DNA from 3 places in the Roseovarius sp. BRH_c41 genome. Region 3 is predicted to be linked to each of the others. Evidence: riboswitches for the same ligand, from Rfam matches in the RefSeq annotation. Region 3 holds a riboswitch; each other region holds the start of a gene.
What was found. A riboswitch is a leader RNA that binds a small molecule or an ion and turns the genes downstream of it on or off. The one in region 3 is predicted to bind thiamine pyrophosphate.
Positions count from the first base shown of each region.

Region 1: another riboswitch for thiamine pyrophosphate. It lies ahead of thiC (phosphomethylpyrimidine synthase ThiC); the one in region 3 lies ahead of thiD (bifunctional hydroxymethylpyrimidine kinase/phosphomethylpyrimidine kinase).
Region 2: another riboswitch for thiamine pyrophosphate. It lies ahead of VR71_RS09975 (ABC transporter ATP-binding protein); the one in region 3 lies ahead of thiD (bifunctional hydroxymethylpyrimidine kinase/phosphomethylpyrimidine kinase).

Region 1 is NZ_LADY01000037.1:169,446-179,563, reverse strand. Features, by position in the region: gene VR71_RS12155 (fasciclin domain-containing protein) at 1-281, shown strand, start outside; TPP riboswitch at 1,176-1,297, shown strand; gene thiC (phosphomethylpyrimidine synthase ThiC) at 1,411-3,213, shown strand; gene VR71_RS24990 (hypothetical protein) at 3,293-3,415, opposite strand; gene VR71_RS24985 (hypothetical protein) at 3,434-3,643, opposite strand; partial or broken gene VR71_RS12135 (transposase) at 3,983-4,428, shown strand; gene VR71_RS12130 (calcium-binding protein) at 4,546-7,002, opposite strand; one part of gene VR71_RS24980 (IS5 family transposase) at 7,119-7,566, opposite strand; one part of gene VR71_RS24980 (IS5 family transposase) at 7,565-7,887, opposite strand; partial or broken gene VR71_RS24975 (IS6 family transposase) at 8,207-8,906, opposite strand; gene VR71_RS12110 (hypothetical protein) at 8,905-9,483, shown strand; gene VR71_RS12105 (hypothetical protein) at 9,571-9,984, opposite strand.
Region 2 is NZ_LADY01000029.1:15,662-25,779, reverse strand. Features, by position in the region: gene VR71_RS09985 (GGDEF domain-containing protein) at 1-88, opposite strand, end outside; gene VR71_RS09980 (heme NO-binding domain-containing protein) at 85-687, opposite strand; TPP riboswitch at 815-914, shown strand; gene VR71_RS09975 (ABC transporter ATP-binding protein) at 965-1,690, shown strand; gene VR71_RS09970 (TenA family protein) at 1,703-2,359, shown strand; gene VR71_RS09965 (ABC transporter permease) at 2,356-3,099, shown strand; gene VR71_RS09960 (NYN domain-containing protein) at 3,221-3,961, shown strand; gene VR71_RS09955 (trimethylamine methyltransferase family protein) at 4,079-5,641, opposite strand; gene VR71_RS09950 (DMT family transporter) at 5,741-6,628, opposite strand; gene VR71_RS09945 (HAD family hydrolase) at 6,625-7,317, opposite strand; gene VR71_RS09940 (DUF3572 domain-containing protein) at 7,314-7,592, opposite strand; gene VR71_RS09935 (diguanylate cyclase) at 7,685-9,076, shown strand; gene VR71_RS09930 (AraC family transcriptional regulator) at 9,077-10,063, opposite strand.
Region 3 is NZ_LADY01000059.1:27,509-37,626, reverse strand. Features, by position in the region: gene VR71_RS17980 (HesA/MoeB/ThiF family protein) at 1-568, opposite strand, end outside; gene VR71_RS17975 (thiamine phosphate synthase) at 565-1,161, opposite strand; gene VR71_RS17970 (thiazole synthase) at 1,161-1,931, opposite strand; gene thiS (sulfur carrier protein ThiS) at 1,933-2,130, opposite strand; gene VR71_RS17960 (FAD-dependent oxidoreductase) at 2,114-3,103, opposite strand; gene thiD (bifunctional hydroxymethylpyrimidine kinase/phosphomethylpyrimidine kinase) at 3,100-3,894, opposite strand; TPP riboswitch at 3,940-4,041, opposite strand; gene VR71_RS17950 (MmgE/PrpD family protein) at 4,153-5,535, shown strand; gene VR71_RS17945 (site-specific DNA-methyltransferase) at 5,619-6,734, opposite strand; gene VR71_RS17940 (ribonuclease HII) at 6,835-7,455, opposite strand; gene VR71_RS17935 (hypothetical protein) at 7,532-8,014, opposite strand; gene VR71_RS17930 (hypothetical protein) at 8,042-8,437, opposite strand; gene VR71_RS17925 (hypothetical protein) at 8,631-8,864, shown strand; gene VR71_RS17920 (histidine kinase) at 8,889-9,593, shown strand; gene VR71_RS17915 (LysR substrate-binding domain-containing protein) at 9,600-10,118, opposite strand, start outside.

The sequences.
Region 1 (10,118 bases), on a different contig from region 3:
TGATGCAGCCCGGCGCCAAGGATCAGCTTGCCAAAATCCTGACTTGCCATGTGGTTGCCGCAGACGCCATGTCGTCTGCCATTGCAGGGATGATCGCCGATGACAATGGCAATCACGCTGTTCCGACGGTCGGAGGTTGTACTCTTCAAGCAAAGATGGATGGCGACAAGATCACGCTGACCGACGAAAATGGCCGTGTCGCCACCGTGACGACTGCAGACGTCGAGCAGTCGAACGGTGTGATCCACGTCATAGATCGGGTGCTGCTTCCCAAGCAATAGGGGCTCCTTTAGAGCGCATGCGATCAGATGCCACCTGTCCGATAGCGGCAGGTGGCATCGACGCCGAAAGAAACCTGCGCAACCTTAACTGAGATTGCAGGTATACGAAGACCATTGGCGCTGTGCCATTCTTTCTTGGACGCAAACGACTTGGGAATGTACAAAACGTAGTGGTTCGGCGACCAGCTTTGCAATACATAGCTGCCCGTCAAGTGCTGCGGCTCGTATGGCAGCTACTTGACGTGCGCCCTGCACCCCCTCCGCCTCGGCCAATGCGTCGCGCAACTGGAAGAGCGTGATGTCCGGGTCTTGGGCAACCAGCTCCTCAAGGAATGCACGGTGTGGTGCCAGCTTGCCCTGACCGCGTGGACGCCCCCGAGGGGCCGGGGCCGAATTTCCTCTGGTTCTGACCTGTCGTGCCCATCGTGCGCCTGTGGCTGGCGAGAGTTTCAGACGTAACGCCGACGCCCGCCCGCTTAACCCATCTTCAATCAGTCGCTGAAATCGCACACAAAGCGCCAAAGGCAAAGGTGCTGATATGACCCATCCTCCCACTCAGGATGGATCACATTCAAGACCAATTGGGCATCCCCCGCGACTCAGGTTTCACGCGAAACGCTCTAAACCAGCGGACGCGTCCCCGCCGGGACGTATGACGCGGATAAGGCCGTCACTCTGAATGCACTGATCAGCGAAACGAGTGCGAGGACCACTTAGGCCGATCCGACCATCCGACGCCAACATGCGGCGACCCATGGAGGTCGACCGCGGAGAGAGCCATGAACCTGGCGCGCGTGAAGGCATCAATTATAAAACTTGACCAATGCGATTAGAGAACTTCAGAGGAGGCACTCCATCCACAGGCTTGCCAGCCGGGTTTTTTGAAGATAACCACAATGTACGCAGGGGAGTCCCAACCGAGGGACTGAGAGGCGGCTGGCCCGCTACGGGCAGTGTCGCGACCCTTTGAACCTGATCCAGTTGACACTGGCGTAGGAAGCTAGGGCGCGTGATTTTGCCGGTAAGGGGCATATCCCGTGGTCTGAACCGGGGGCTCTGCGATGCTCTCATGCCTCCCCAGCCGCGCGCATCTGGTCTCTTTGCAGAACGTGACTCGAGGAGCACCATCATGAACGTCCCGACCCAACGCATCACCCCAAGCGTGACCACCGGGCCCCTGCCCGCCTCCAGAAAAATCTATGTCAACGGCCAGTTGCATCCCGAAATCGCGGTGCCGATGCGCGAAATCTCGACCCACCCGACCGCTGGCGAGGCCCCGCTTGCCGTCTATGACAGCTCTGGTGCCTACACTGATCCGGACCTCACCACCGACATTCGCCAGGGCCTGCCGCCACTCCGCCGCTCTTGGATCATGGCGCGCGGGGATGTGGAGGATTACGAGGGCCGCCACATCAAACCCGAGGATAACGGTTTTGTCACGGGCGACCGGCTGGTACCGGAATTTCCGGTCAAACCCCAGCCGCTGCGCGCCAAACCGGGGGCTGCCCCTACCCAACTCGCCTATGCCCGCGCAGGCATCATCACGCCCGAGATGGAATTCGTCGCCATCCGCGAGAATCAGCTGCGAGAGCTGACACCCTGCCACCGTGACGGCAACGACTGGGGCGCCAATATCCCTGATTACGTCACCCCGGAGTTTGTCCGGCAGGAAATCGCGGCAGGCCGCGCCATCATCCCGGCCAATATCAATCACCCCGAACTTGAGCCGATGATCATCGGGCGCAATTTTCTGGTCAAGATCAACGCCAATATGGGCACCTCCGCCGTCACCTCCTCGATGGAGGAAGAGGTGGACAAACTGGTCTGGGCGATCCGCTGGGGGGCGGACACGGTGATGGATCTCTCCACGGGCCGCAACATCCACAACACTCGCGAATGGATCATCCGCAATTCCCCCGCGCCCATCGGCACCGTGCCAATCTATCAGGCCTTGGAAAAGGTGAATGGCATCGCCGAAGACCTCACGTGGGAGGTGTTCCGCGACACGCTGATCGAGCAGGCCGAACAGGGTGTGGATTACTTCACTATCCACGCTGGCGTGCGTTTGCATATGGTGCCGATGACCGTGGACCGGGTAACGGGGATCGTCAGCCGTGGCGGCTCGATCATGGCCAAATGGCGCCTGCATCATCACCGCGAGTCGTTCCTTTATGAGCATTTCGAGGAGGTCTGCGACATCTGCCGCCAATATGACGTGAGCTTTTCGCTTGGCGACGGGCTGCGCCCCGGCTCGATCGCCGATGCCAATGACGCCGCGCAATTCGCGGAATTGGAGACATTGGGCGAATTGACCAAAATTGCCTGGGCCAAGGACTGCCAGGTGATGATCGAGGGGCCGGGCCATGTCGCCATGCACAAGATCAAGGAGAACATGGAAAAGCAGCTTGAGTGTTGTCACGAGGCCCCGTTCTACACCCTCGGGCCGCTCACCACGGACATCGCCCCCGGCTATGACCACATCACCAGCGGTATCGGGGCTGCGATGATTGGCTGGTTCGGCTGTGCGATGCTCTGCTATGTCACGCCCAAGGAACATCTGGGCCTGCCCGACCGCGACGATGTGAAAACTGGCGTCATCACTTACAAGATCGCCGCCCATGCCGCCGACCTCGCAAAGGGGTTGCCGGGGGCGCAGCGGCGCGACGATGCGCTCAGCCGGGCGCGGTTTGAATTTCGCTGGGAGGATCAGTTTAATCTCTCGCTCGATCCCGAAACCGCGCGCGATTTCCATGATCAGACCTTGCCCAAAGAGGCGCATAAGGTGGCGCATTTCTGTTCGATGTGCGGGCCAAAGTTCTGTTCCATGCGGATCAGCCACGATATCCGCGCGGAGGCGCAGAAAGAGGGTATGGCGGCGATGGCGGAAAAATTCCGCGAGGCCGGCGATCTCTATGTGCCCTTGGATGAATGAACGTATCCTCAACCTCTTGCAGGCATAGGACCATCTAGAAGAAACTGCGCCGCAACAAGCTTGCTGCGGCGCAGTGCTGTTATTGCTTGACTGTCAACGTGGTGACGCGCGGCATGCCATCGTCACCCATCACAAGGGTCATGACAACTTTGTCGCCAACGGAAATTCCAAGCATCACCTCGGCTTCTTTCGCAAATGGCATTTCCATTATCATTTGAGGTCAGTCGATCTCGGGGATTGGAGCATGGCTGACGTTCACGCTATCCTCGTTGATGCTGTTTACCGTCGCGTCAACGAGCATGGCTTCTTCGGCAGAAGCCTTGTCCATGGTCATTGTACCATGATTCATCCCTTCCATGTTGCTCATTTGGGCTATGGCCATTGGTGTGCTCAGGATCACGGTCACGATAATCAGTAGAATCTTGCGCATTGGGTTCTCCTTCTTGTTACGCCAATCGGTGTCGGACGATCATTCGCCAGGCACTGCGGAAGTTGCGAAATCAGTGGGTTCTCGGCGTTCGTTTGCCAACTCGCGTTTGTCTGACGTCAGCACGTTTGGAACAGATTAGAGGATTTGAGCAACGAAGGAGTTCTGGTTCATGCTATCGATTAGGAGATCGAGATGAACAAGAAGCCCGGAACATTGAAAGACGCAGCGGACAAGCTGGTCAAAAACATCCGCCGTGTCTGACGTCAGCACCCGTGGGACTGATTTGAGGATTTGAACAACGGATGATTTCTGGCTCATCTTATCGATTAGGAGATCGAGATGATGAAGAAGCCTGAAACTCAGAAGGACGCGGCTGACAAGTTGGTCAAGAACATTCGCCGCAAGACCCGGCAAACCTATTCAGCGGAAGAGAAAATCCGCATTGTCTTGGCTGGGTTACGCGGCGAGGAAAGCATTTCGGTGCCCTGCCGCCGGGAGGGCATAGCCGAAAGCTTGAATTACAGCTGGTCGAAGGACTTTCTGGAAGCTGGCAAGTGGCGGTTGTCGGGCGAGACAGCCCGCCAAGCAACTTCGCCTGAGGTAAAGGACCTGCGTTCCGAAGCTTTGGCTCTGAAGGAATGCGTGGCAGATCTCACCTTGGAAAACCGCATGCTCAAAAAAAGCATGACAGGGGTTCGGGAGGACGAGGAATGAGATACCCCGCATCTGAGAGGCTGGAGATCATTCGGACGGTCGAAGGATCGCATCTGCCGACCAAATTCACTGGCAGATGAGAGAGGCGATTTACCTCTCTCGTGTCAGCGCATCGGGAAGCACGCGAGCACATATTAGCTTCTAGTTTATCGTGCCCGCCAGCCGAGACTGGCGGGCTTTCTTGCTTATCACAAGAAACTGAAGTCATCCACAGTAATGCTCGCCGCCGCGATGCCTTCGACTAGAATGGTGTTGCCGTTTAAGTTGAACTGCGCGCCTGCAACCGTGTCGACGATACCCAAAGCATCAACGAAACCCGCAATACCATTGCCGCCATTTCTGATGTTGGTCTCACCAGTGTTAGGGTTCACAATCCGGATGAAGAAGCTGTCGGTTCCATCCTCGAAATCAGTAATCACGTCGGCATCGCCGTCGAAGAAAGACGCGAATACGAACTGATCCGCGCCGGTGCCGCCGGTCATCACATCGTTGCCAGCGCCGCCGTTGATCGTGTCATTGCCGGTGCCGCCATCGATCGTATCGTTGCGTCCGCCCCCGGCGAGAAAATCATTGTCGTCGTCGCCAAATATTAAATCATCACCCTCGCCGCCACCGACCCGGTCATTGCCGGCACCGGCGTCAATCGTGTCACGCCCAGTGCCACCACCGACATCATCGGTCCCGCCACCCGCGTTGATCAGCTCATTGCCAAAGCTGCCAGACATGCTGTCATTGCCACCGCCACCCTCTAGCGTATCATTCCCGGCACCGCCTGCGACCACGTCATTACCGGTGCCGCCCGTGATGGAATCTGCGCCAAAACCGCTACCGATGATGTCATCGCCGTCACCACCGTCGATCGTGTCATTTCCCAGACCGCCTCCGATACTGTCATTTCCCTCCCCCCCATTTAGCTGGTCATCGCCGTCGAGACCGCGCAGGGTATCATCACCCAATCCGCCATGAAGGTTGTCATGCGCTTCGCTGCCCGTAACGATCCGGCGGGCCGCATCGCCTTCGGGCGCCTCAGCCCTCAGGGGTTCCTCCATGCTGACGGCCTCAATCTTCATGTAGAGTAGGGACCAGGATTGCATGGTCACCAAGAATGCCTCCAGCTCTTTTGGAGTGACGAGATCTACAATTTCCGTTGTTTGAATGACAGGGTCTGCCGCTTCATCTTGCCCACCCGCACCGCCATCCCATAATTCAATCCAAGAGACACTATATCGAACGCTGTCGAGCACTTCGCTCAGGTTCAGCAGTATTCGGTTTTCCGTGCCGCTACGCTCTGACAGAATAACGAAAGCCTCTGTTTCGTTCTCGAACCCATGGATATCAACGTTGCCTTGATCGAGGAAACCAAGGAATGGGGTCATTCCCATTGTGTTGGTGAGCTGGGCGTAGGCCTCTCCCGCGATCGTCAAATGCTGGCGGTTCTGGTGGATTAGAGTGACGGAAGAACTTTGGTCGAAAATCGAGGGCCAGAAATATGCGGTCGTCACGTCGTGGGTGACCATCTCATAGAACATTGCAACATTTGTTGCAGCCTGCTGCAGGCCCCGATTGTTGGCTTCATCCACATCGCCATTTCTGCGGACATTCCATTCTGTGATGTAGAAATCCAGTTTTGGAAGGCTGGCGTCGCGCATCGGCAGACTTTGACGCCATAGTTCAAGCTGATTGAATCCGTAGTGCTCGTCAGCATCGACCGCATCAAAGCCGCCATCAAGGAAATAGTGTTCTGTCACGCCGTCGATCGCATCCACCGCATTCGACGTATCAAAAATGATCTGCTGGCCATTTGCGTTCTGAACTGTCACGTGATCCTGTTCAAAAGCGGAAATGATCGCGATATTCTGCTGACGTGCAGTGCCCTGCGATGGCACGACGACCTTTGTCAGATCGCTGACTTCCGGGACATTGGCCTCACCCATCTCATGCAGTTCGTAGATGAAACCCGTTGCCTCATCGACGTATAGAATGGTCGTGCCATTTGGGGAGTAGGTTCCGGCCGCACTGAGTGTCTGGACAACAATGTCGGCTTGCGCAGGCCGTGCGATAGCCAACGAGTCTAGCGTTCTCTCGACCACCGCCGCCACAGCTGCGGCCAATTGGCCATACTCGCTCGCAGTCATCCGACCCGAGGCCATGAACTCATTGCCGATCTCGAAGGCATCAACAGTGACGCCTTGTTGTTGCGAGGTCAAAGCCGCCATGGCGACGAAATCAGCCACATTTTCCAGATAGGCCTCAGTGACAACCCGGTTGCCAAAGTCACCTGACAGAAGCGCCTCGGAAGCCGTCTGCGAAAACCCGTTTATCGTTGGAATTACAAGCGTAACGCTCTTTTCGATGGTTGCTGCAAAATTCAAGAATTTAAAGAAAGGTATCAACTCAACGTGCGCATCTTCAAATGAGCCTATTGTTCGGTTATGACTACCGCCCGCAATGTCAGATATGTCAAAATACCATTCGGTAACTGACCCGCCGGGGAACCTTATTGCGTGAAGCCCCAGCCCCTGAAAACGCGCGCCTAATTCCTGCACGAACGACAAATCTGTCGTCATTGTCAGGTTGGCACCAAACATGTCTTCCACAATTACTGTTTTAGAGTTTTCATCCGTCTGATCGTAAACGCGAAGCATTGCTTTGGCACCTTGAAATGGTCGGTAGGTTGCGAGCTCCGCTCCCTAAAGAAAACGACAACCAAAGGAAGGTGGCATTTTTATGTCGAACAACTTCGGATTGCAGAACCTGATTACTAGGCAGCCGACTCATAAAACTCGATCCACAGTCTGACCGACGCCAGTTTGATCATCGACAGGAAGTTGCGTGACGTCTTTTCGTATCGGGTTGCGATACGACGGAACGAGGCTTTCAGCCTGCCAAAGAAACGCTCGATTTTGTTGCGTTCCCGGTAGATTTCAGCATCGAATTCGGCGGGCAGTTTACGGTTTGCCTTGGGAGGGATCACGTCGATAGCACCCTGTTCCCAGATCATGTCCCTGATCCAGTCTGCGTCATATGCCTTGTCCGCGAGCACGTGTTGACCAGGCTGTAGGTTGGCGAGCAGCGTCTTGCACGGCGGCGCGTCATGGGCTTGACCGGGTGTCAATTCATATCGGATCGGCAGCCCATCCTGATTGGTAAGTGCATGTATTTTCGTCCCTAATCCGCCCCGTGAACGACCTAAACAGCGGCGCGGGTCTTTTTTTGAGTGTTGTGGCGGAATGATGCGCGCGCACGCTGGTCCCGTCGACCATCACCATGTCAACGTTATGCGCGTCGGCGATGGCGTCCATGATCCGGTCCCAGTGGCCCGCATAACTCCACCGGTTGAAACAGTTGTAGACCGTGGTCGGTGGGCCGTATTGCTCTGGTAGATCAGCCCAAGGGATGCCGGTGCGCAGGACGTAGAAAATACCGTTGATCACGCGGCGGTCATCAACCCGCTTCTTGCCCCTTGTCTTGTTGGGCAAGACCGCCTTGATGAATTCCCATTCAAGATCGCTCATGTCTGATCGTGCCATTTGCATCCTCCCGCCCGATGTTCGCCCGGGAGTGAATCACAAACCTATACAGTTAAACAAGAATTAATGGGTGTACTGCCTAGTGAATTGAGTCAAAGAGAAATCCTTCACCGTTCTCAAATGTCGTTTCAACGATGATGCGCACTTCCACAGCTGGATGAACGCGCGCCGGGGTGGACTTCTGGTCCCGGATGCGGCAAAGCGCTGGACTTGACTGCACCCCGCTTGCGCCAGCTTCTCTCTTGTACCGATCCCATGAGGCTAATTGGCATCGTCAAGTTGTCGGAGTTCCCGGCAGCGAAAGCCAGGGCGTTTGACCTCAGGCCGCTTTCAGCTCACGCGTGATGTCGTCACAGACCCAATGGGCGTCGGCTCTGGTCTGGCGATAGGCGGCGGCTGGATGTGTATGGCGGCGCGGGCGAAAGACGGTTTGGACCTGATCATGAGCGGAAAGAAATTGCTGGGCTTGTTTTGGCGATTTGAATCTTCCCATGATCTTTTCTCGTCGTCGGGTGGGGCGGTGCGATCCTTCAGATCGATTGTTGAGACCTTTATGGCTGCGGTGCTCGATGCCCAGAGCGAGGTCTTTCAGGGCGGCCCCGTAGCTTCGAAGTTTGTCCGTGACAACAACTCGCGGTTGGCCAAAGGTCTTGAACAGTTTGCGGAAGAACCGATTTGCGGCGTGGCTGAATGAGGATGTCCAGCACATCGCCATTGCTATCAACAGCGCGCCACAACCAATATTTCTTCCCGTTGATCGGAATGACAACTTCGTCGAAGTGCCATTTGTCCGCCGCCGCCGGACGATCCCGCCGGATCATTTTGGCATATTGCGACCCGAATTTTGCAACCCAAGCGCGGACCGTTTCATAGCTGACCACCACACCGCGCGCGGCCAGAAGGTCCTCGACATCGCGCAAGCTCATTGGAAATCTGAAATATTCCCAGACGGCGTAGGCGATGATTTCAGAAGGGAATCGATGCCCTTTGAAAGCGCCGGATTGCTTGGATTTGGTCATGAGGATACCTACCCCCACGGGCGCTGCCCCGCAACTTGACGATGCCCGCTGGATCAATCCCGAACTTCACGGCTGGTGGGTTGGGCGGGATTTTCACATAGCCGTCGATGTCGCGACAGGCGCATTGAAGCACTATGAAAGTTTCCTGCGCCACTTCCACGCTTGTTACCACCCTCAATACAACGGCAACCAACCAGTCATCCACCCGCAGCCTGCCGGGATCGCGGTGACAGACACGGGCGCGACGTTTGTGGGCTGGCACGCGATCACACTAATCCGGGTAGGTTTGGACCCAACTGGGCAGATGCGCGTTTACTTCTTCAATCCCAACAATGACAGCGGACAAGATTGGGGCCACGGTATCGTTGTCTCGACACAGGGCAGCGGAGAACGGTTCGGGGAAGGTTCGCTACCCTTCGAGGATTTTGCCGCTCGGCTCTACTTGTTCCACGATGACGGGCTGACGCCCCTTCCGACAGTGCCGGTGCCGGACGACCAGATTGTTAGTATCGCGACCAAAGGGCGAAAAAGCTGGGCTGCTGGCCGTATCGATCTTTGTCCGACAACGCCCCAGTAAAGTGATAGTGCAGGCCTCATCCGCAGACTTGCGATTGAAGCCCGGGCGGAGATCTGCGCCTGCGGAGTGCCGCATACGCAGAGGGCTTCAGTAGGTCTCTACGACTTCGCTATATTCTCCACGCAACTGGATGGTCATCGTGATAGGCGCGCTGTCCCGGTTCCGCCAGAACCACCCGTGGTCACCGGCAAAGGGCGCTTCGATGCTGCCTTCGCCCGAAGTCTGGCCGCTGCCACGCTCATAGTCGACCGATTCACCGCCGCTGTGAGCGTGCAGGTCAAAGTTGACCCGCCCTCCGGTTGCAGTCCAGGAATATTCGGCCACGTTTCCGGCTTCCATCGTCATCTTGATTTCAGCAGTGCCGTCGGGTTCCAGAACGAAGGTTACGGTGTCCTGCCTCGTCTGCTGCGCGTCCTGCGCGTAGGCAGTTCCGACGAACAGGCCGAAGACGGCGTCGATAACGCTGGAGGACTGGTCCCGTGCACGCTGTTCGTCGAGCAAGCGATCCGCCTCGGCTTCTTCGGCAAGCTGGACCTAAATCTCCCCCATTCCCTTTCGTGCATTTTGTCGGGTGAGCAGGGTGCCAGAGCGAGAGACCACGGTGGTAGAAACGGCCCAAGCTATCAATTGGTCGC
Region 2 (10,118 bases), on a different contig from region 3:
CCACCACATGCCCGGTTTCGTCCAGCACTGCATGCATCGGACAAAAGCCCGCCAGAATCTGGCACAGCACCTGATCGCGATCCGTCATGGCGCCCCCCCTCCGGCCCCCAGAACAAAGGCGCGCCCATGGGCAAACCCCTCGTCCAGAAGCCGAATTTCGAGGATCTCACAGGTTCCGGCCTCGCCCTGATGCTCGACCACCGCGAGCGCGCCGTAGTCATCCGCCATCGCCCGCAAAAGCCCGACCACCACTGGCCCGAAACGCGGCCCATCCCCTTCTGGACAGCCGACATGCAGGCGGTAGAGCCCGCCGCCCTGATCGAGCAGTTCCAGGGCGGGCAAGTCGAGGTCAGAAACCGCAAGGCGCGCGCGCTCTGGCAGGTCATCAAGCGAATGCAGGAAATCGACAAAATCCACCCCGCTGAACCGTAACAAGCGGCGCAACGCCTCGGTCGCCGGATTGGAGACCAGATAGGTGCCGATATCCTCAAGCAAGTCGTCGCGCCCGCGCGCAAGCCGCGTGCCCACCGCCGCAAGCACCTGCGCGGTCACCTGCGGCTCGTAGATCATCATCGATTCAAATTCGGTCAGGCCCATATCCAATCGCCGAATCGTGTCAATCCACACATCGCGCCCATAGGTATCCCTGACAAATCTCTCGATGGCGCGGTTGACCAGCCCGTGCATGACACTCTCCCCTCAGATGGCGCCAGCCTGACAGCCAAGTCCTAACAAGCGCTGAACATCTAAAATGCAGGGTATATTCCATGCGCCACCGCAGCCTTGCCAACGGCAAGACGCATTGCTACACCTGACATATCCGTTGGGGTGCCCGCTTGGGCTGAGAGGCGAAGAGCCAACCCATCGAACCTGATCCGGCTTGCACCGGCGGAGGGAACGGAGACCGCGCAGCCTTGCGCCCTTCTTCCCCTTAGCCTGCGGCCCAAGCTTGAAGAGGCCGCGCATGACCGCACCGCCCAGTCTGACCCTCGATGGCAGCGCCAGGATTGGGGCTGTGCCGGTCTTTGGACCGCTGCGGCTAACCCTGAGGGCCGGGCGCATCACCTGTCTGCTCGGACCGTCCGGCGTGGGCAAGACGACGCTCTTGCGCCTGATTGCCGGGCTGGACGAGGTGACAGAGTTTGCCGGGACAATCGCGGCCTCGGACGGTCTGCCGCTTCCGGGGCGCATGGCGCTGATGGCGCAGGGTGAAATGCTGATGCCCTGGCTTGATGTGCTGGGCAATGTGACGCTTGGGGCGCGGCTGCGCGGCAGACCGCGCGACATTCTGCGGGCGCGCGAGATGCTGGCGCGGGTGGGGCTGGCGGATCATGCCGACAAGCGCCCCCATGCGCTTTCGGGCGGGCAGAAACAGCGTGTGGCGCTGGCGCGCACGCTGATGGAGGATCGCCCCATCGTCCTCCTCGACGAGCCGTTTTCGGCGCTGGATGCCCGCACCCGCGCGCAGATGCAGGATCTCACGGCCACGCATCTGACGGAGCGCACGGTGCTGATGGTCACGCATGACCCGGCCGAGGCCGCGCGCATGGGACACGCCATCCATATCCTGACCGAGACCGGGCTGGAGGATGTGACGTCGCCTTCTGCCCCGGTGCCACGCGCGGTGGATGACCCCGAGACTTTGGCCGCGCAGGGCCGGCTCTTTGCCCGCCTGCGCGCGCCCGCCTGAAAGGAAACAGCCATGCGCCCCACCGACCATCTCAAATCCCTTGTGGCCGAGGACTGGCAGGCCGCCACCCGGCACGCATTTACCGACCAGCTTGCGGCGGGCACGCTGCCCGAGGCGCTGATGCTCGCCTATCTGCAACAGGATTACCTCTTTATCGAGGATTTCGTGCGGCTCTTGGCCTCTGCCATCGCCCATGCGCCCAGCCTGCCGGATGCCATACCGGCGGCACAGTTTCTGGGGCTGATTTCAGGACCGGAGAATACCTATTTCCTGCGTGCGATTGACGCTTTGGGCGGCACTGTAGAGCCGCCCGCCGCCGCCCATCCGGTGACAGCCGAGTTTCAGGCGCTGATGCGCGCGGCGGCAAGATCAGGGCGCTATGCGCAAATGATCGCGGTGCTGAGCGTCGCCGAATGGACCTATCTCGACTGGGCCAGCCCACATGCGGACCGCGCCACAGACCTCCGCTTTTGGTTCGGGGAATGGATCACCCTGCACAGCGGGCCGGGGTTCGAGGGCGTCGTGGCCTATCTGCGCGGCCAGCTTGATCAGGTCTGGCCTATCCTCTCGCCCGAGGATCAAGCTGCCGCACAATCCGCCTTTGTCACAGCCACAAGGCTGGAGCGCGCGTTCTTCGATGCGGCCCTCGCCGGATACCCTGCCCCATGAGCCGTCTTGTCACCATCGCCACCTCTACAGCGCTCGCGCTTGTGCTCTGGCAGGCGCTGGTGACGCTCGCGGCATTGCCGCCCTTCATCCTGCCGGGGCCGGCGCGCGTGGCCGAAACCCTCTGGGCCAGCCGCGCGCTGATTGCCCATCACGCGACCATTACGGCGGCAGAGGTGTTGATTGGCCTCGCCTTGGGGGCGATTCTCGGCGGCCTCTCGGCGATTGGCCTCGCGTCCTCGCATGTGGCTCGGCGTCTGATCCGCCCGATGATGGTCTTTTCCCAGGCGATCCCGGTTTTTGCCCTCGCGCCCATTCTCACGCTCTGGCTGGGCTATGGCCTCTGGTCCAAGGTCGCGATGGCGCTCCTGATCATCTATTTCCCGGTGACATCAGCCTTTTTTGACGCGTTGATGCGCACACCGCCGCATTGGCTCGACCTCGCGCGCGTCATGGGCGCAAACCGGGCGCGGCTCATGTGGCATATCCGCGTGCCTGCCGCGCTGCCGGGTTTTGCCTCGGGTCTGCGCCTCGCTGCGGTCTATGCGCCCATCGGGGCGATCATCGGCGAATGGGTGGGCGCGTCCAAGGGGCTCGGCTATCTCATGCTGCTGGCCAACGGCCGCGCCAAGATTGATCTGATGTTCGCCGCCCTGATCGTGCTGGCGATCCTGACGCTTTGCCTTCATGCTGGGGTGGACCGGGCCTGTCGTCGCTGGCTGGATGGCAAGGTGGTGGGGTGACTTTTTCTTGGTCCAAATACTCATGTCCCCTAGCCCCGCAGTCACGCACCTGACGTGCGCGCCATAAAAAAGATCTCCCGCCGTCCCAATTCCATCCATATTCACCTCCTAGGCTGCGGGCATGAGCACATTGCCCCCGATCCGCCTTACGGTGCCGTTGCGCCTCTCGGCCTTTGTCGATGCCGACAATATCTCAGTGACGCACGCCCAGACCATCCTTGATCTGGCCCGCCGTCACGGCGCGCCGGACCTGCTGCGCGCCTATGGCAATGTCGGTCTTCTGCCTGATTGGGACAAGGTTCCCGGCTTTCAGTTCATCCATTCCGGCAGCGGCAAGAACGCCACAGACATGCTGATGTGCATCGATGCGATGGAACGCGCGCTCTCCGAGCAATGCGAGGCGGTGCTTTTGGTCAGTTCGGATCAGGATTTCACCCATCTTGCCACTCGTTTGCGGGGCTATGGGCTGACCGTGATCGGAGCGGGAGAGGCCAAGACGCTCGAGAGATTTCGCGCGGCGTGTTCGGAATTCCACGTGATCACATCCGCTCCGCCATGTTCTGCTAAAATACCGCAGCCCAAGGCCGAGATTGCAAAGCCCATAGTGGGCGATATTGTATCCGACCTTGATCAAAAAATCAGGAACGTAATCCGGTCCAATTGCAAGGATGCGAATGGGTTGGAAGTCAGAATACTATCGACGCGCATGTTCAGGGATCACGGCGTGAAGCTTAGCAAAATACCCGTAAAAAACTGGCGCGCCTACCTTTCAAAATACCCTGAACTCTACACGCTTGACCCCAAGGGGCCAAATGCCAAGGTACGCTACAGGCCCGAAGCCTTCCGCAACGCGCCGGCCTGAAACACTCCGTTTGTCGTCAAGACTTATCACCACTTCTGGGTCTGATCTGACCTTGGCCATAATCGCCACCGCGCGGTACGCGCCGCCCCGCGCATCGCCAATGATGAACCTTCCCCGTCAGAAATCCGTGGGCGCCCCGCCCTCGGCCTTGCGGCGTGCCACGAAATCCGCCAGTTCCTCGCGCACGGCGTCTTCCATCGGTGGGGCTTCGAACCCGGCGATGATGTCCTGAAACACCTGATGCGCCCGCGCGGGGGTCCAGACCGCGCCGGCCGCCTCCCAGGCTTCGTAATTGCGCCAATCGCTGAGGAAGGGCTGATAGAAGGCGGTGGTATAGCGGTCCTGCGTGTGCTGGATGCCAAAGAAATGCCCCTTGTCACCGACCTCGCGGATGGCCTCTATGGCGATGTCATCGGGTTCGGTGGCCGTCAGCATCGGGTCCATATAGCGTTGGATTTGCTGCAAGATTTCGCAATCCATGATGAACTTCTCCGGGGATGCAATCAACCCGCCCTCGAGCCATCCGGCGGCGTGATAGACCATATGCGCCCCTGCCTGCACTGCGGACCAGAGGCTGTTGGAGGTTTCCCACATGGACTGACCGTCGGGCACGTTGGCCGCACAGACGCCCGAGGCGCGCATCGGCAGCTTGTAGAACCGCGCCAATTGCCCGGTCATCTGGGTGGCGCGCATATATTCGGGCGTGCCAAAGGCGGGTGCGCCGGATTTCATGTCGACATTGCTGGTAAAGGTGCCAATGGCACAGGGCGCGCCGGGGCGGATGAGTTGCGCCAGAACCACAGCACAGAGCGCCTCGGCAATGGATTGCGCCACCGCCCCCGCCATCGTCACCGGCGCCATTGCGCCCGCCAGCGTGAAGGGTGTGACCACAAGCCCCTGCCCCCGCCGCGCCAGCCGCATCCAACCATCCAGCATCGGATAGTCGTGTTTCAACGGCGAGGTCGAGTTGATGTTGGTATACATCCGTGGCGTCGCCTCGAATTCCTCGTGGCTGAGGCCGCCCGCAATCCGCACCATCTCCATCACGTCCTCGACCCGCTCTGCGCCCAGGCTATAGGCATGCATCGCCTTGTCGGTCAGCGTCAGCTTGTCGTAGAGCACGTCGAGATGCCGGACGCTGGCGTGAATGTCCTGCGGTTCCACCGGGTAGCCGCCCGCGAAATGGATGCAGTTGAAATACTGCGTCAGTTTCAACAGGTTCTGGCACATCTCGCGGGTGCCCGAGACCTTGCGCCCGATCTTCATATCCCAGTAACTCGGCGGCGAGGAGACATTGCCGAAATTGAGATGATTGCCGCCGATAGTGATCTGCCGCTCGGGATTGCGCGGCGTGATGGTCCAGCTTTCCGGTGCCTTTCCGATCATCTCCATGACGAAATCGCGGCCCATGCGGACATTCTCGCCATTGATCTCGCAGCCACCCGAGGCGCGCAGGATTTCGACCGCTTCGGGGTTGAGGAATTCGATCCCGATCTCTTCGAGAATGCGCATCGCCCCATCGTGAATCGCCAGCACGCCCACATCGGACAACGGCTCGGTCGGTCGGTCGCGGTTGATGGGCGGGTTCCATGGCATCTGTTCGATGACAGCGCTGCCCCGGCGGGCGGCCCCGCCTGCGCGTCCGCCACTACGTGTTCTACGTTTGAGATCTTCGACCATGTGACGCCCTCCGGTGCTCGTTTGACCTCACGAAACACCGCGCAAGGCAGCGTCACATGCCGCTTTGCGACTTATGCTGTCGTTTTTGTTTTTTGCGCATCACGTTTGCCGCGCCATGCGCCGCCGCCCGGTCTGCCAGAGGTAGAGCGCCAGACTGATCACCACGATCACACCCCCCGCCAGCATCATGGGCGTCGGCCCCTCACCCGTGCCCAGCCAGACCCAGAGCGGCCCCAACACCGTTTCTAGAAGGAGCAACAGGCTCACATTCGAGGCATGGGTATAGCGCGAGGCAAGCGACAGCGAAAAGAACGACACCGGGAGGATCACGAGGCCACAGATCGCAATCGCCCAGACCTCGCCCTGCAGCATCAATGCAGGCCCAGTGACGATCACGCCAGAGGCCCCGGCCAGCACCGCGCCCAACCCGATCACCAAGAGGATCGGGATTTGTGGCTGCGCCCGCAGGATCACGAAATTGAGCGCCAGCACCATCGCCACGCCCAGTCCCGCCAAGGCCCCCCAGAGGGCGGCGCGATCCAGTGTCACATCCCCGTGCCCGCCGCCAAAGACCGCCAGCGCGATGCCCGCCAGGACGACGGCAATGGTGATCCATGTGGCGATGCGCGTCGGCTCCCCGATGATGAGCCGGGCAAAGAGGGCCGCGAACACCGGTACGGTCGCCACGGCACAGAGCACGACAGCGACCGGCGCATTGGCGATGCCAAGGCTGAAGAGCGTGGCATTGGCATATTGGCAGACCACGACGCCAATCCCGTAACCGCTCACCAGAAGGCCCAGATCACGCAACCGATGCTTGGAGGTCAGACCCCAGAGGATCAGGAACACCAGCCCCATCAGCAACCCGCGCCAACCGACCATCTGATAGCCGCCCATACCCGACCACCGCATGAAAAGCGCATCCGGCGTGAGCATCAGCGCACCGAAGGTCGCCAGCGCCAGCCCGAACAGGGGGTGTTGCCTCATGCAGTCAGCCAAGCCGGGATATGGCCGATGTCGGGCAGCACGATATCGGCCAGCGTTTCCAGATCGGCGCGGCTTGCCGTGCCGGTCAGCACGCCCACGCATTGCATCCCCGCTGCGCGCCCCGCCATCAGGTCATGGGTGCTGTCACCCACCATGACCACGCGGGCAGGCTCCATGCCCATAGCGCGGGCAAAGGCCAGAAGCGGCCCCGGCGCCGGCTTGGCCCCATAGCCGGAATCAAACCCGGCGATGAAATCGAAATGCGCCAGCACACCTGCCGCAGTCAGATGCGCGCGCGCCCCGTATTCGCTGTCATTGGTCATCACACCCAGCCGCAGCCCCCGCGCTGCAAGCCCTTCAAGATAGGGGGCCAGCGGCACGGCAGGGGCTAAGGGCGCGGTGCCCGAGGTCAGCAGCAGATGTTCCTCGATCTCTTCAATCGCGCGCCCCGGCAGGGCGCGCCCCAAACATTCGGCAGCCGCACGGTTGGTGCCCGCGATGATCGGGCTTGTGGGCCGAAACAGGCGCGCGTCCAAATCGTAATGTATTTCCTGCGCCAAGCGGTCCATGATGGCGGGATCGCCCGTTGCCAGATCGTGAATGACGCCATGCGCCCAAACGCTCCAGGTGGCGTGGAAATCAAAGAGCGTGCCGTCCTTGTCAAAGAGGACGCCGTCGGCGCGGCTCATGTCCAGCTCATCTGTGCGCCGCCCGGCAGCGCCGCGCGCGCCATCATCGGCGTCTCGTATTTCAATCCCTGCGCATCGCAGAACCCCACGACCCAGGCATCATCCATCATCAGGAAATCCAGCACTGCGCCCAAAAACTCCGGCTCTGTCGCGCGTGCCCGCACATCGTCCTGCGAGGCCCCCGTCGCCCCCAGAAACACCGGCAACAGATCGTCCTGACCGGCCAGCCAACTGAGAGCCTGCAACGCGATTGTTTCGGCGGTTTCCTGCTGCATCGTCATCCCGGTTAATTTCTGGAAAGGTTTTCTTAACCTCTGCAATGGATAGTGAACCAATCGTAAAGGGCAAGAGCAAAGGCGCTACGTCCATGTCAGGTAGAATTCTGATCGTCGACGATCTTGCGACCAATCGGATCGAGTTGAAGGTCAAACTTTGCGCTGCGCATTACGAGGTTTTACAGGCGTCTTCGGCCAAAGAGGCCATGACGCTCGCGGTGCGGGACCGTCCTGATCTCATCCTCGCCAATGCTCGTCTTGCCGATGTCACGGCGACAGAGTTCGTGACCGCACTGCGCCGCTCCGACGCGGTGCGGGGCATTCCGGTCATGCTCTTGCAGCCCGGCACCTGTCAGACGGAACGCCGTGCCGCACTCTGTGCCGGGGCGGATGACATTCTGATCAAACCGGTGTCCGAGGCGTTGCTTTTGGCACGATTGCGCAACCTCTTGCGGCAATATCACAGCGAATTGGAACTCAGTGGCCAGATTGGCACCGCACAGGCCTTGGGATTTGCCGAGCCGCATGCCGGTTTCGATCTGCCGGGACGCATCGGCATCATCGCAAGATCACGCGCCGAGGCACATGCCCTGCAAACCTGTCTCGCCGGGGGCTCGATCCACGGCACCAGCATAATCGACATGGATCACGCGCCGCCCCTTTCGGGGATGCAGCCGTCTGCCGATGTCTATTTGCTGCGCATCGCCGCTATCGACGCAGAAGAAGGGTTACGCCTGGTGGCGGAATTGAAGACGGCGCAACGCACCCGGTGCAGCCCGGTTATCGTGCTCTTGGATGCCGAGGCAGACTCGCTTGCGGTGACGCTGTTGGATATGGGGGCGGATGACGTCATCAATGGCCAGTCGGATCACGAAGAACTGATCCTGCGCATCTCCACGCAACTGCGGCGCAAGCGGCGCGCAGAACGGCTTCGGGCGGCGTTGCGCGATGGGCTGAAGGCGGCGATGATTGACCCGCTTACGGGCGCGCATAACCGCCGGTTCGCCCTACCCTTCCTGCAACGGGTGATAGAAACGAGTCGGAGCACCGGCAAGAGCTTTGCCGTGATGGTCGCCGATCTCGACTTTTTCAAACAGGTCAATGACCGATACGGTCATGCGGCAGGCGACCGGGTGCTCTGCGAAGTGACGCGCCATCTTCGGGCGCATCTGCGCGAGGGCGACATGCTCGCCCGTATTGGCGGCGAGGAGTTTCTGATCGTGACGCCTGCGACCACCCGCCTGCGCGCCCAACGCACCGCCGACCGGCTTTGCGCCATGATCGCTCAGACCCCGATCGCCCTCTCGGGGCACAAAGCCACGCTGCATGTGACCGTGTCGATTGGGGTCACAATGGCCAATCCCTCCCCTAGCCGGGCCGCTCCGCCTGTCGGTCAATTGCTGGAAGAGGCGGATCGCGCGCTCTATGCGGCCAAGGCACAGGGCCGCAACACTGTCACCTTCTGCGCCCGGTCCGCCGCCTGATCACCTGTCCTGTCCCAGCCGGAAGGCGCGCGGCGACTGCCCCCATGCCTCGACAAAGGCACGGGTAAAGGCGCTCCGGCTGGCGAATCCCACCATCTGCGCCACCCGCTTGACCGGCACACGCTGATCGACCAAGAGCTGTGCGGCCCGCGCCAGACGCAGCGCCCGGAGAAACCCCATCGGACCCTGTCCATAGGTCGCCTGAAACCGCTCGGCAAAGCGCGACCGGCTCATGCCCGCCGCTTCGGCAAGGCTCTCGAGGGCATGTGGCGCGCCGGGATCTTCCAGCATCGCACAGAGCGCCCGCCACAGCCCCGGATCGGCCAGCGCGCCCAGCCAGAGCACCGCCGGATCGCCTGCCTCGAGCCGTCCGCGCAGCATCTCGATCACGCATTGCAAGAGCAGCACCCGCACCATGGCCCGACCACCGGGGCGCTCTTGTGTGACCTCGCTCATCAGCGTCTCCATCGCGCGGGCCGCGCCCGGCGTCGTCGTCAGATCAAGGGTCAGTGGCGCGCGCATCAGATCAATCAGACCATGTGTGCCGCGCAAGCCCAGATTCAGGCGGGCGCAAAGCACGACCATCGTGCCCTCGCCCTCGCCTCGTGCGACATGTTCTTCGAGATCAAGCCCCGCAGGTCGACACTCGGGCAGGCCTGTCGCCCCCGTGCCATTATGACTGAGCGAATGGCGCGCGCAGGATGGCACCAGTACCATCCGGCCCGGGGCCAGGAGAATGGCGGCGTGATCTTGCAGGCTCAGATGCCCCTCGCCGCTCAGGACATAATGCAGTGTCGCCCCCGGAACCCGCCCCAACCCAAGGCTGCACATCCCCTCCAACGCACAGAGCGCGAAAGGTTCGGGCTGAATATCCAGCTCGCTCAGGATGCGGTCATGGGCCGCTGTGATGTGCTCAGGGACAGGCATAGACAAACAGTGCCACGCCTCGGCGGCATTGGCACGAAAATAAGATGTGACGCCCCGCATTCGGGACGCAAAGGCACATTAGCCCTGTCACAGTCAAGGCACTCACACATCACTC
Region 3 (10,118 bases):
TGACGCCAACCGACGGGCCCAGCACGCCATCGGCATCGCAACTGCCCAGCCGGTCGGGCAAATCCGGGAAAAGCGCGCGCAAAGAGGGCGCGCCAGCGCAGAAGCCGCCCACATAGCCAGAGGTGCCAACGATGGAGGCGCTGATCAGCGGCTTGCCTTGCGTCAGGCAGGTGTCGGACAGCACATAGCTCGCCGCGAAACTGTCAGCGCAGTCGAGAACCAGATCGGCGGCAGTGACATAGCGGGGAGCGTTTAGCGGATCAAGCGGCTCTAACACGGCGGAAATCGTGCAATCCGGGTTGAGAGCGGTCATATGTGTGGCCGCAACCCGTGCCTTGTGTTTGCCGATATCCGCCATGCGAAACAGCGTCTGACGGTGCAGGTTGCTGAGGGAAACGTGGTCACCATCCATCAACGTGATCCGCCCGACGCCTGCACCCACGAGGTAGTGCAGCACCGGCACCGCCAGCCCGCCTGCGCCCACGACCAGCACATGCGCCGCGGCCAGCCGGTCCTGCCCCACGGTCCCGAACTCGGGGAGGGCGATCTGACGCGCATAACGACTCATCCAGTCACGTCCAACCATTGCCGCACCCGAGCTTCGGGGTCAGGGTTGAGGGTAATGTCCGTCACGGCAGAGACCACATCCGCCCCGGCGCTCAACGCGCCTTGCGCACGCTCCACCGACATGCCGCCGATTGCGATGAGGGGGATATCACCGATCAGGTGCTTCCATTCCGTCAGCTTGCCCAGCCCTTGTTCGTGCCACTTCATCTTTTTCAGGATGGTCGGATAAACCGGACCAAGCGCCACGTAATCAGGGGCATAGGACAGCGCGCGGTCCAGTTCGGCATGGTCATGGGTGCTAAGCCCGATCTTGATCCCGGCGCGGCGGAGCGCAGGGATATCGGCGGTATCGAGATCCTCTTGCCCCAGATGCACCCAAGTGCAGCCTGCATCAATCGCCGCCTGCCAGTGATCGTTAACCACGAGAATTGCACCATGGGCGCGGCACAGACCCTGTGCCAGCGCGATTTGCTGTTTCAGCATGCCGTTGGGAACATCCTTGATCCGCAATTGGACCAACCCCACGCCGAGCGGCAGCAGACGGCGCAACCAGTCGGCGTGATCGAAAATCGGATAGAAACGCGGCAAGGTCATCAGGTAAAGGCCCTCCCCAGAACGGGGGTCGAAGGTGCCGCCATGTCGCGCGGCTCCATCGGGTCGGCTTCAAAGGCCAGCCGCCCGGCCTCTAGCGCGCGTGCGAACCCTTCGGCCATCATGGCCGGATCGCCAGCCTTGGCGACGGCGGTGTTCAGAAGAACGGCGTCATAGCCCAGTTCCATCGCGTGCGCCGCCTGTGAGGGAAGGCCAAGGCCAGCGTCGATCACCAAGGGCAGATCGGGGAAATGCGCGCGCAAACTGCGCAACCCATAGATATTGTTGAGTCCCAGCCCCGTACCAATGGGTGCGCCCCAAGGCATCAGAACCCGGCACCCGGCCTCGACAAGCCGCTCGCAGAGCACGAGATCCTCGGTGCAGTAAGGGAACACCTGAAACCCGTCCTCAGACAGGACTCGGGCCGCCTCGACCAATCCAAAGGGGTCGGGCTGCAGGGTGTCGGCATGGCCGATTACCTCTAGTTTGATCCAGTTGGTGTCAAAGATCTCGCGCGCCATTTGCGCCGTGGTCACCGCCTCGCGCACCGAGTGACAGCCGGCCGTATTGGGCAGGACGTGCACGCCTAGTTCGCGGATCATGTCCCAGAATGCCTGTCCCGCGCGGTCGCCCCCGGACTCCCGGCGCACCGAAACGGTGGCGATGCCCGCGCCAGAGCGGCGGAACGCCTGCGCGAGGATCGCCGGCGACGGGTATTGCGCAGTACCCAACATCAGCCGCGATGCGATCTCGGTCTCGTAGAAAACAGGCATCTCAGCCCCCTTGCCTTGGTGCGACGATCTCGATGCGGTCGCCGTGATTCAGTCTCTGTTTCGGCCTTTTTATAGCAGGAACAAAACTTTCATTCACCGCTGTGGCCACCTTGGCCTCGCCATAGCCCAACTCGGTCAGCAGCGCGTCGAGCGTTGTGGCTGCGGTATCCTGCGTGGTGCCGTTAACCGTGATATTCATGGGCCAAAAACTCCGGGTTTGTATTGTCGCCTGTCACCAAACCGGCCACCATCCGTGCCACGATAGGCGACAGAAGAAAGCCGTGACGAAAGAGGCCGTTGGCATAGATCGTGTCCCCTTTGCGGATGATGCGCGGCAGGTTGTCGGGAAAAGCTGGGCGAGCGTCTGCACCGATCTCCATCACCTCCGCCTCGCCAAAGGCCGGGTGCAGTGCGTAGGCAGCAGAGAGCAACTCCATCACAGACCGGACCGAGGTGCGCCCGCGTTCCTCACTTTCGATCTGCGTCGCGCCCAGCATCAAAACTCCGTCCCCACGCGGGACGATATAGAGCGGAAAGCGGGGATGAAGTAGACGGATGGGCCGATTTAGGGTCACATCCGGGGCGCGCAGGATGACCATTTCGCCTTTGACGCCCCGCAGTTCAGGCAATGCATCTTGCGCCGCAAGTCCGCGGCAATCGATCACAGGGCCATGCGGGGTCTCAGCGCTTTGCTCGAATACGACGCCAGAGAGAACAAGCCGATCCCGCAACTGCGCGAGGGCCATGCGCGGGTTAATATGCGCCTCATCTTTGAAATACAGCGCACGAGCGTGATGCTCGGCCAAATGCGGCTCTAACTTGGCCAGTTCCTCACTTGATACCAGCCGGTGCCCCTTGGTCCTTCGGGCAAATTGATCCAGTTCGCGGCGATCACGTTGCAACGTTACCACAAGAGTGCCTTTACGCTCGACTTTGACGCCCTGTGCTGACCACCAATCCGCCGCCTGTTGACCCAGGCGGACTACGGGTTCTTCTGCACTGAATCCTTCACAAAAAGGCGCAAGCATACCCCCCGCCCACCAAGAACATGCGGTTGGTCCCGGCTCTGGCGCAGGATCACGCAGGATCACGCGCGCGCCTTGTGCGATCAACTCTGTGGCAACGCAGAGGCCCACGATCCCCGCCCCTCGTATGGTGATCGCCTTGCTCATGTCCAGATCTCGTGAAAATGATGCACCGGGCCATGTCCTTGGCCGATCTCCAACATGTTGGCGGCCAGAATCGCCCGATGCAGCCAGATATGTGCGTTCTCTACCGCTTTGTGCAATGTTAGGCCCTTTGCGAGCCCCGCCGTGATGGCAGAGGACAGAGTACATCCCGTCCCATGGGTGTTGCGCGTGGCGATACGGGGCGCGTCGAACCTCACCACCCCGTCAGAGATCAGCCAATCGCTGCAAGTGTCGCCGCGTCCGTGTCCACCCTTCATCAGTACCGCTTGAACACCCATGTCGCGCAGGCGCTGACCTTGAGCTTGCATCTCAGCGTCATCCTCAGCCTCTGAGGCGCCAAGAAGGCTCGCGGCCTCGGGTAAATTCGGGGTCATTAGATCGGCACGCGGCAAAAGTAGCGCGATCAAAGCCTCTCGGGCTGCATCCGGCAAGAGCTTTGCTCCGGATTTGGCAACCATGACCGGATCAAGCACGATCGGTCCAGAGTACGCCACCAGAGCCTCTGCCACGGTCTCGATCAGGCTGGCATCGCCCAACATGCCAATTTTGATACAATCGACCCTGATATCGCCCAAAACAGCAGCGATCTGAGCGGCAACAACGGCATTCGGAACGGGATGCACATCGGTGACCGCACAGGTGTTTTGTGCGGTCACGGCGGTGATCACACTGGCGCCATAAACACCCAGGGCCGAAAAGGTCTTGAGGTCCGCCTGAATCCCCGCACCTCCGCCGCTATCGGAGCCCGCGATTGTCAATGCCGTTGCCACCATCGGCCAGTCCTCTCATGTCGAGCGAAACGGACTTGGGACGCGTGTTGCGTGCTGATGTCCGTTCCCTACGCCGGTATCAACCGGATCAGGTTCGATGGGTTGACGTAATGTCTCTCAGCCCGAAAACGGGCACCCCAACGGATGTTGCCAATAGCTAACAGCCGATTTCTTATGCTGCAAGAGGAGATTGCGGGATAGGACATGTCGCAAACAGGACTCAAGGCTTCGCGTAATCGCGTCAGGGTGAGGAAATGTTCCTTGCAGAAAGATGCCTTGATGTCCTTTGCTCCGGTGCCTCATCAGTTTGATAAGATCGCTGACTTTTCGCTTGATCCTTCGGTTTCCATTCCTGAGGCGGTGCTTGAACGGGCCGCATTACTGCTTGTCGACACACTTGGAGTTGCGGCGGGGGCGGCATCGCTCGACGTGAGTAGGATCGCGCGCGAGTTTGCGGTCGATTTTCACGGTGCGAGTAGTGACAAACACAGCGCAACTTTGCTCTTTGATGGTCGGCGCTGCGCGAGGCCGGGGGCGGCTTGGGCCTTGGCCACGCAGATTGACAATCTCGATGGGCATGATGGCTACAACCCGACCAAGGGACATATCGGCTGTGCCCTGGTGCCAGCGCTCTTTGCCTATGCCGAGCAATCCTTGGATCTGACCGGGCGGCAGGCGCTCACAGCCCTTGCCGTGGGCTATGAGATAGCCGCACGGGCGGGCGTCGCGCTGCATGCCACCACCGCTGATTACCACACGTCGGGGGCATGGAATGCATTAGGGGTCGCGACACTGGGGGCACATCTTCGGAGGCAAACGCCCGAGGTGTTGCGTCAGGCCATGGGTATCGCCGAATACCATGGGCCGCGCAGTCAGATGATGCGCGAGATCGCCAATCCCACCATGCTGCATGATGGGTCAGGAATGGGCGCATTGGTTGGGATTTCGTCTCTGATACAGGCCGAGCGTGGCTTTATCGGCGCGCCCGCCATCACGGTCGAAGGGGCCGACGTGACGCATATTTGGGGAGATTTGGGACAGGATTGGACGCTCTTGCGGAACTACATTAAGCCCTATCCAATCTGTCGTTGGGCCCATGGTGCGCTCGAAGGCGTTCGCGTGCTGATGGTCGAGCACGCGGTTACTGGACCCGAAATCGAGACGCTTGAGGTTGCAACCTTTGCTGAATCTGCTGCGCTTTACTCCGGACTTCCCACCACCACCAGCGAGGCACAGTATTCGCTTGGCTTTGCTCTCGCGTCCTTGTTGGTTCATGGGCGGATCGGCCCGGAACACATAACCGGCGCAGGACTTCGGAATGCAGACGTTGCCAAGATACATGCCCGTATCACCGTGCGCGAAGAACCGCGCCATTCCGCCCGCTTTCCCGCCGGGCGCTGGTCGGATGTCACGGCCATCCTGCGGGACGGGCGGCGGCTTTCCTCAGGCGATGTCAATGCGCGCGGCGGACCTGAGGCCCCGATGCCCGAGGCGGACATAAGAGCCAAGTTAGATGCAATGGCTGGTCATGTTCTGTCCGCAGGGCGCATCTCCGCGCTCTGGGATATGAAAGAGAGACTATTGCAGCCCAATACACTCTTTTCCGAGCTGACCGCTCTTGTCACTCGTGCCCCGGACCAGTGACGAAAAAAGCCCCGCCATGAAGGCGGGGCAGGTCAATGGTGCCCGAGAAAGTCAGGCCTTGGGCACCGGCGGTGTCTTGGGGATCAGTTGGGGCGCTCTTCCATTTCCGAGCGTATTTGCTGGCGTAGCACGTCGATAGGCACAACCTTGCCCTCGCGCTTGAAGCACCAATAGGTCCAGCCATTACAAGAGGGCGCGCCTTCGAGATGTGCGCCGACCTGATGGATCGAGCCCTTGATACTATCAGCCACCAAAGTGCCATCAGCGCGCACCTTTGCGGCGCATTTCCCGTTCATGGATGTGAGCATTTCACCGGGACGCAACATGCCGCGCTCAATCAACTGACCAAAGGGCACGCGCGGCTCTGCCCGTTTCGAGGTCGAGACCTGAAGCGCGTCGCGGTCAAATTTGCGAATGCTTGCCAGCCGCTTTTCCGCGACCACGCGATAGGCGGCCTCACGCTCGATGCCGATGTAGTCGCGGCCCAGCATCTTGGCAACGGCCCCTGTGGTGCCCGTGCCAAAAAATGGATCCAGAATGACATCTCCGGGGTTGGTGGACCCGACCAAGACGCGGTGCAACAGGCTCTCGGGTTTTTGCGTCGGATGCGCCTTGTCGCCCTTGTCATCCTTGAGCCGCTCATGCCCGGTGCAGAGCGGGAGCACCCAATCCGAGCGCATCTGCACGCCATCATTCAGCGATTTCAGCGCCTCGTAATTGAATGTGTATTTCGCGCCCTCTGATTTCGAGGCCCAGATCATCGTTTCATGCGCGTTGGTCAGGCGCTTGCCGCGGAAATTCGGCATCGGGTTGGACTTGCGCCAAATCACATCGTTCAGGATCCAATAGCCCGCGTCCTGCAACGCCGCCCCTACCCGAAAAATGTTGTGATAAGATCCGATGACCCAGATTGCCCCATGGGGTTTAAGCAGTCGGCGCGCCGCTTTGAGCCAGTCATGGGTGAACTTATCATAAGCAGCGAAGCTGGCAAACTGGTCCCACGCATCATCGACCGCATCCACCTGGCTATTGTCAGGACGATGCAGATCACCCTTGAGTTGGAGATTATAGGGTGGATCGGCAAAAATGAGATCGACGCTTGCCTCTGGCAAGCTGTTCATCACCTCGATGCAATCACCGGCAATAATCGTATTGAGAGGGAGCGCAGGCGCGCTCTTGGCTTTGGTCATTGTTGTCATCTTCTGCCTCTGTCCCGGCGCTTTTGCGCTCTGGTGGTTGGGGACCAAGATGAGTCAAAGCTGATTCGCCGTCAATTTCTTTTTTGAATCATAGGGTTAGTTATTCTTCTTGATACAATATATTGTGGACTGGTTTGAATGAACGTCTATGGTGTGGGGTCACCCCAAGATTTAGAAGCGCTTGCTTGTGGCTTTTCGACGGGTATCCTGCGTTTCGCTCCCAGCCATAACCGGGAAACTGTTGCGCCAAATCCCACATGATCTGATCGCGCCTGATTTTCGCGACAATTGAGGCTGCCGCAATAGAGAGTGAAATGGCATCGCCGCGCACAATGGCGCGGGCTGGCAGGGTCAGACCGCGTGGGATCAGGTTGCCATCAATCAGCGCGAGGTCAGGCGCAAGTCCAAGCCCCGCAATTGCACGCTCCATCGCGAGATGTGAGGCGCGCAGGATATTAAGCCGGTCAATCTCGTCTACGCTGGCATGGGCGACACTGACATGTGCCGTCGCGAGGATTACGCCACAGAGCACCGCGCGACGGGCAGCACTCAGCGTTTTGGAATCATTCAGGCCTTCGGGAATATTGCCCGGATCCAGGATCACGGCGGCGGCGGTCACCGGCCCCGCCAGCGGTCCGCGCCCGACCTCGTCAACACCGGCAATGCGCCGATAGCCCTGTGAATGGGCGGTGTGTTCATGGCTGAAATCAGGACCGGACATGGCCCGCAAATACACAGGGCGGCGGCAAATGCAAAGGGAGGGGCAAGCCCCTCCCCCTCCCGTCTGCTCGAAGGGTTCAGTAATAGCCGTATTGGTTCAGACAATTGTCGCGATAGATCACCTGATGATGCCCGCCTACGCGCACGGCACAGGCTGACGGCAGGGCATTGTAAGAGCCGTAACGCTGGTTCAGGCAGCGGCCAGAATATCCAGCCCGGTTGCCCGCGTAGACACGACAGGCCCCCGGCAAGTTGACGCGCTGCGCCCGGCCATAGGTGTTGCCATAGCCTCCGCGACCGTTGCCATGGCCGCGATCGTCATAGGCGTTGTCATGGCGACGATCATGGTTGTAGTCATTTCGACCATCGTAGTCCCGATACCCGCCGTTGTTTTTCTGCTTGTTGTTGCTGGCAATCGCCGCGCCAACGATTGCGCCCAAGGCAAGCCCAACGGCGAGGTTGCGATTGTCGCTTTTATCGCGGGCAAGCGCAGGCGTTGCGGTGACCGTGGTCAGCGCAAGAGCGCCGATCATAAGGACTGAGGTGAATTTGCTGAACATCGGACGCTCCTTTCAGATGCGACGAGTTTAGTTGCGATGATTGTCCCGGTGGTAAGGAACGTGGTTGCCATACCCGCGCTGATAGACCGGGCGGCCTTGGTGTGGACGCCCATAGCCACGCTGGGGTTGATAATAGCGCTGCTGGTTGTAGTGATGCCGCTTGGGGCTGTGCTTGTAGACCTGCTTGTGATGTCTTTTGGGGGCATAGTAGGGTTGCTGATATCCGTGACCACGTGTGACATAATCCTTGCGGCGGTCGCGGTTACGGTCGTCGGAAATCGCGGCGCCGACGATGGCCAGCGCAGCCACACCGGCGATGATGGCGGCGGTCTCGCCCCGGTTCTGCGCTTGGACAGGTGCGGCGGTGAGGCTGGTCACGGTCAGAGCCGCGCCGATGATGAGAGCGATGAACTTGCGATGCATGGTCATTCCTTTCAGGATGCTGACGGTCGTTACTCTGCGTCGGCCCACATGACCGGACGCTGTAACCCAAGGGTGAGGGCAGGCTGTCCAGACAGGCAATAACGCCCAGATGATATCAGATAACACGCCGTTTCGCGGTCACTCCGTCGCACAAGTTATTGAATAGCTGCTGGCCTTGGCGCATCTTCGCCGAATGACACAAAGCATACGCCCCCTCATTCTTGCCTTTGGCCTCGTCCTTGCCGCATCTTCGGCGCATGCGGCCTGTCAGGTGGAATACAAGGCCAAGCGCGACAAACCGCTTGAGCTTTATTACGACGTGACCGTCGTGAACGCGCCCTGCGCCTCGGCAGAGGCGGCCCTTCGAGCGCAATTGGCACAGCAAGGGCTGACCTTGCTCAAGGTGCTGTCGAAGAAGGAAAACTAAGGTGACATTTTCACAGGCGCGCCGATGCGCGGGATAACCACCACCGCCGCCGATGCGCGCCGATCTGGCAACCGCGTGGTGATTGCTGGAGTGGGTGGCATTGTGGCGATCCTCACGATTGCGGCCATTTTCCTGTTTCTCAGCCTGCCGGACGCCAACGCCTTTAATGCGCGGGTCGAGCGGATATTTGTCGAGAACGACGCACTGACCGGTCAAGGCGAAATCAAACTGCTGGAGATCCTTGCTCTTTCTGGCACGGCATTCTCAGAAACATTGGTCAGTTACAGGATGGTCATCTTTGTACTGCTGGTCTTTGCAACAGCGCTCCTCGTGGCCTCACTTGTGTTTCTGGTGATGCTGATTACCCTCAACCGCCGGATGGCACAAATCGAGCGGTCGGGAATTCAGGTCAGTTCGCTGTTGATCAGCCGCGATGAAAAGACGGTCTATCTCAACGATATGGGATTCAAGCTGACCGATGCCGCCATGGAAACCCTCAGCGTTCTGGCCGAGGCGCGGATGGATGATGACGTGATGACCGGAGCAGAGATTGAGGCGGTGATTTCAGGCCGCAAGCCCGAGGATTGCGAAGAGGCGGCGGGCGCCACACGGATCAAACGCCTTCGTGATACCTTGGGCAATCAGTTGGTGAGCGAGCTTTTGGTCAAGAATATCGCGCGTCATGGATATATGCTCGCCATCGACAAGGATGTGATCCGGGTGGTCTGAGCTGGCTCAGACACCCAATGCCGCGACCAGCCTCGACCAATCATGCGCCCAGCCATCATCGCTGCGTTCACTGAGCCGGATCATCCAAAGCTCCATTTCCTGCCCCGGTAGGGTCAGATCGAGCGGCACCAGACGCCCCTCATCCAGATCGCGTTGCACCATGCCTTCGGGAAGCCATGCCACCCCGATTCCCCGGCGCGCATATTCATGGGCTGCCAGCGTCAGGGCGGTTTCGGCCCGACGGCGCAGGATACGGTTTGCGGGAATCCGTGGCAGGATCGCGCGGGCCATGATCTGACCCAGAAACACGTCTCCCGGATAGCCGATGAACGGCAGATCGTCACCCTGCGCAAGACGCGGGGCCGCCACGGGCCTCAGCCGTTCGCGTCCCAAGAGCACCTGCTCGAAACTTCGGCTGAGCGTGAGCGGCGCAATCTCGGGCACGGCATAGACCACGGCCAGATCGGCCTCGCCGGATAAAAGGCGCAAGAGACATTCCTCGCGGTTGTCAGAGCGCACCCGCAC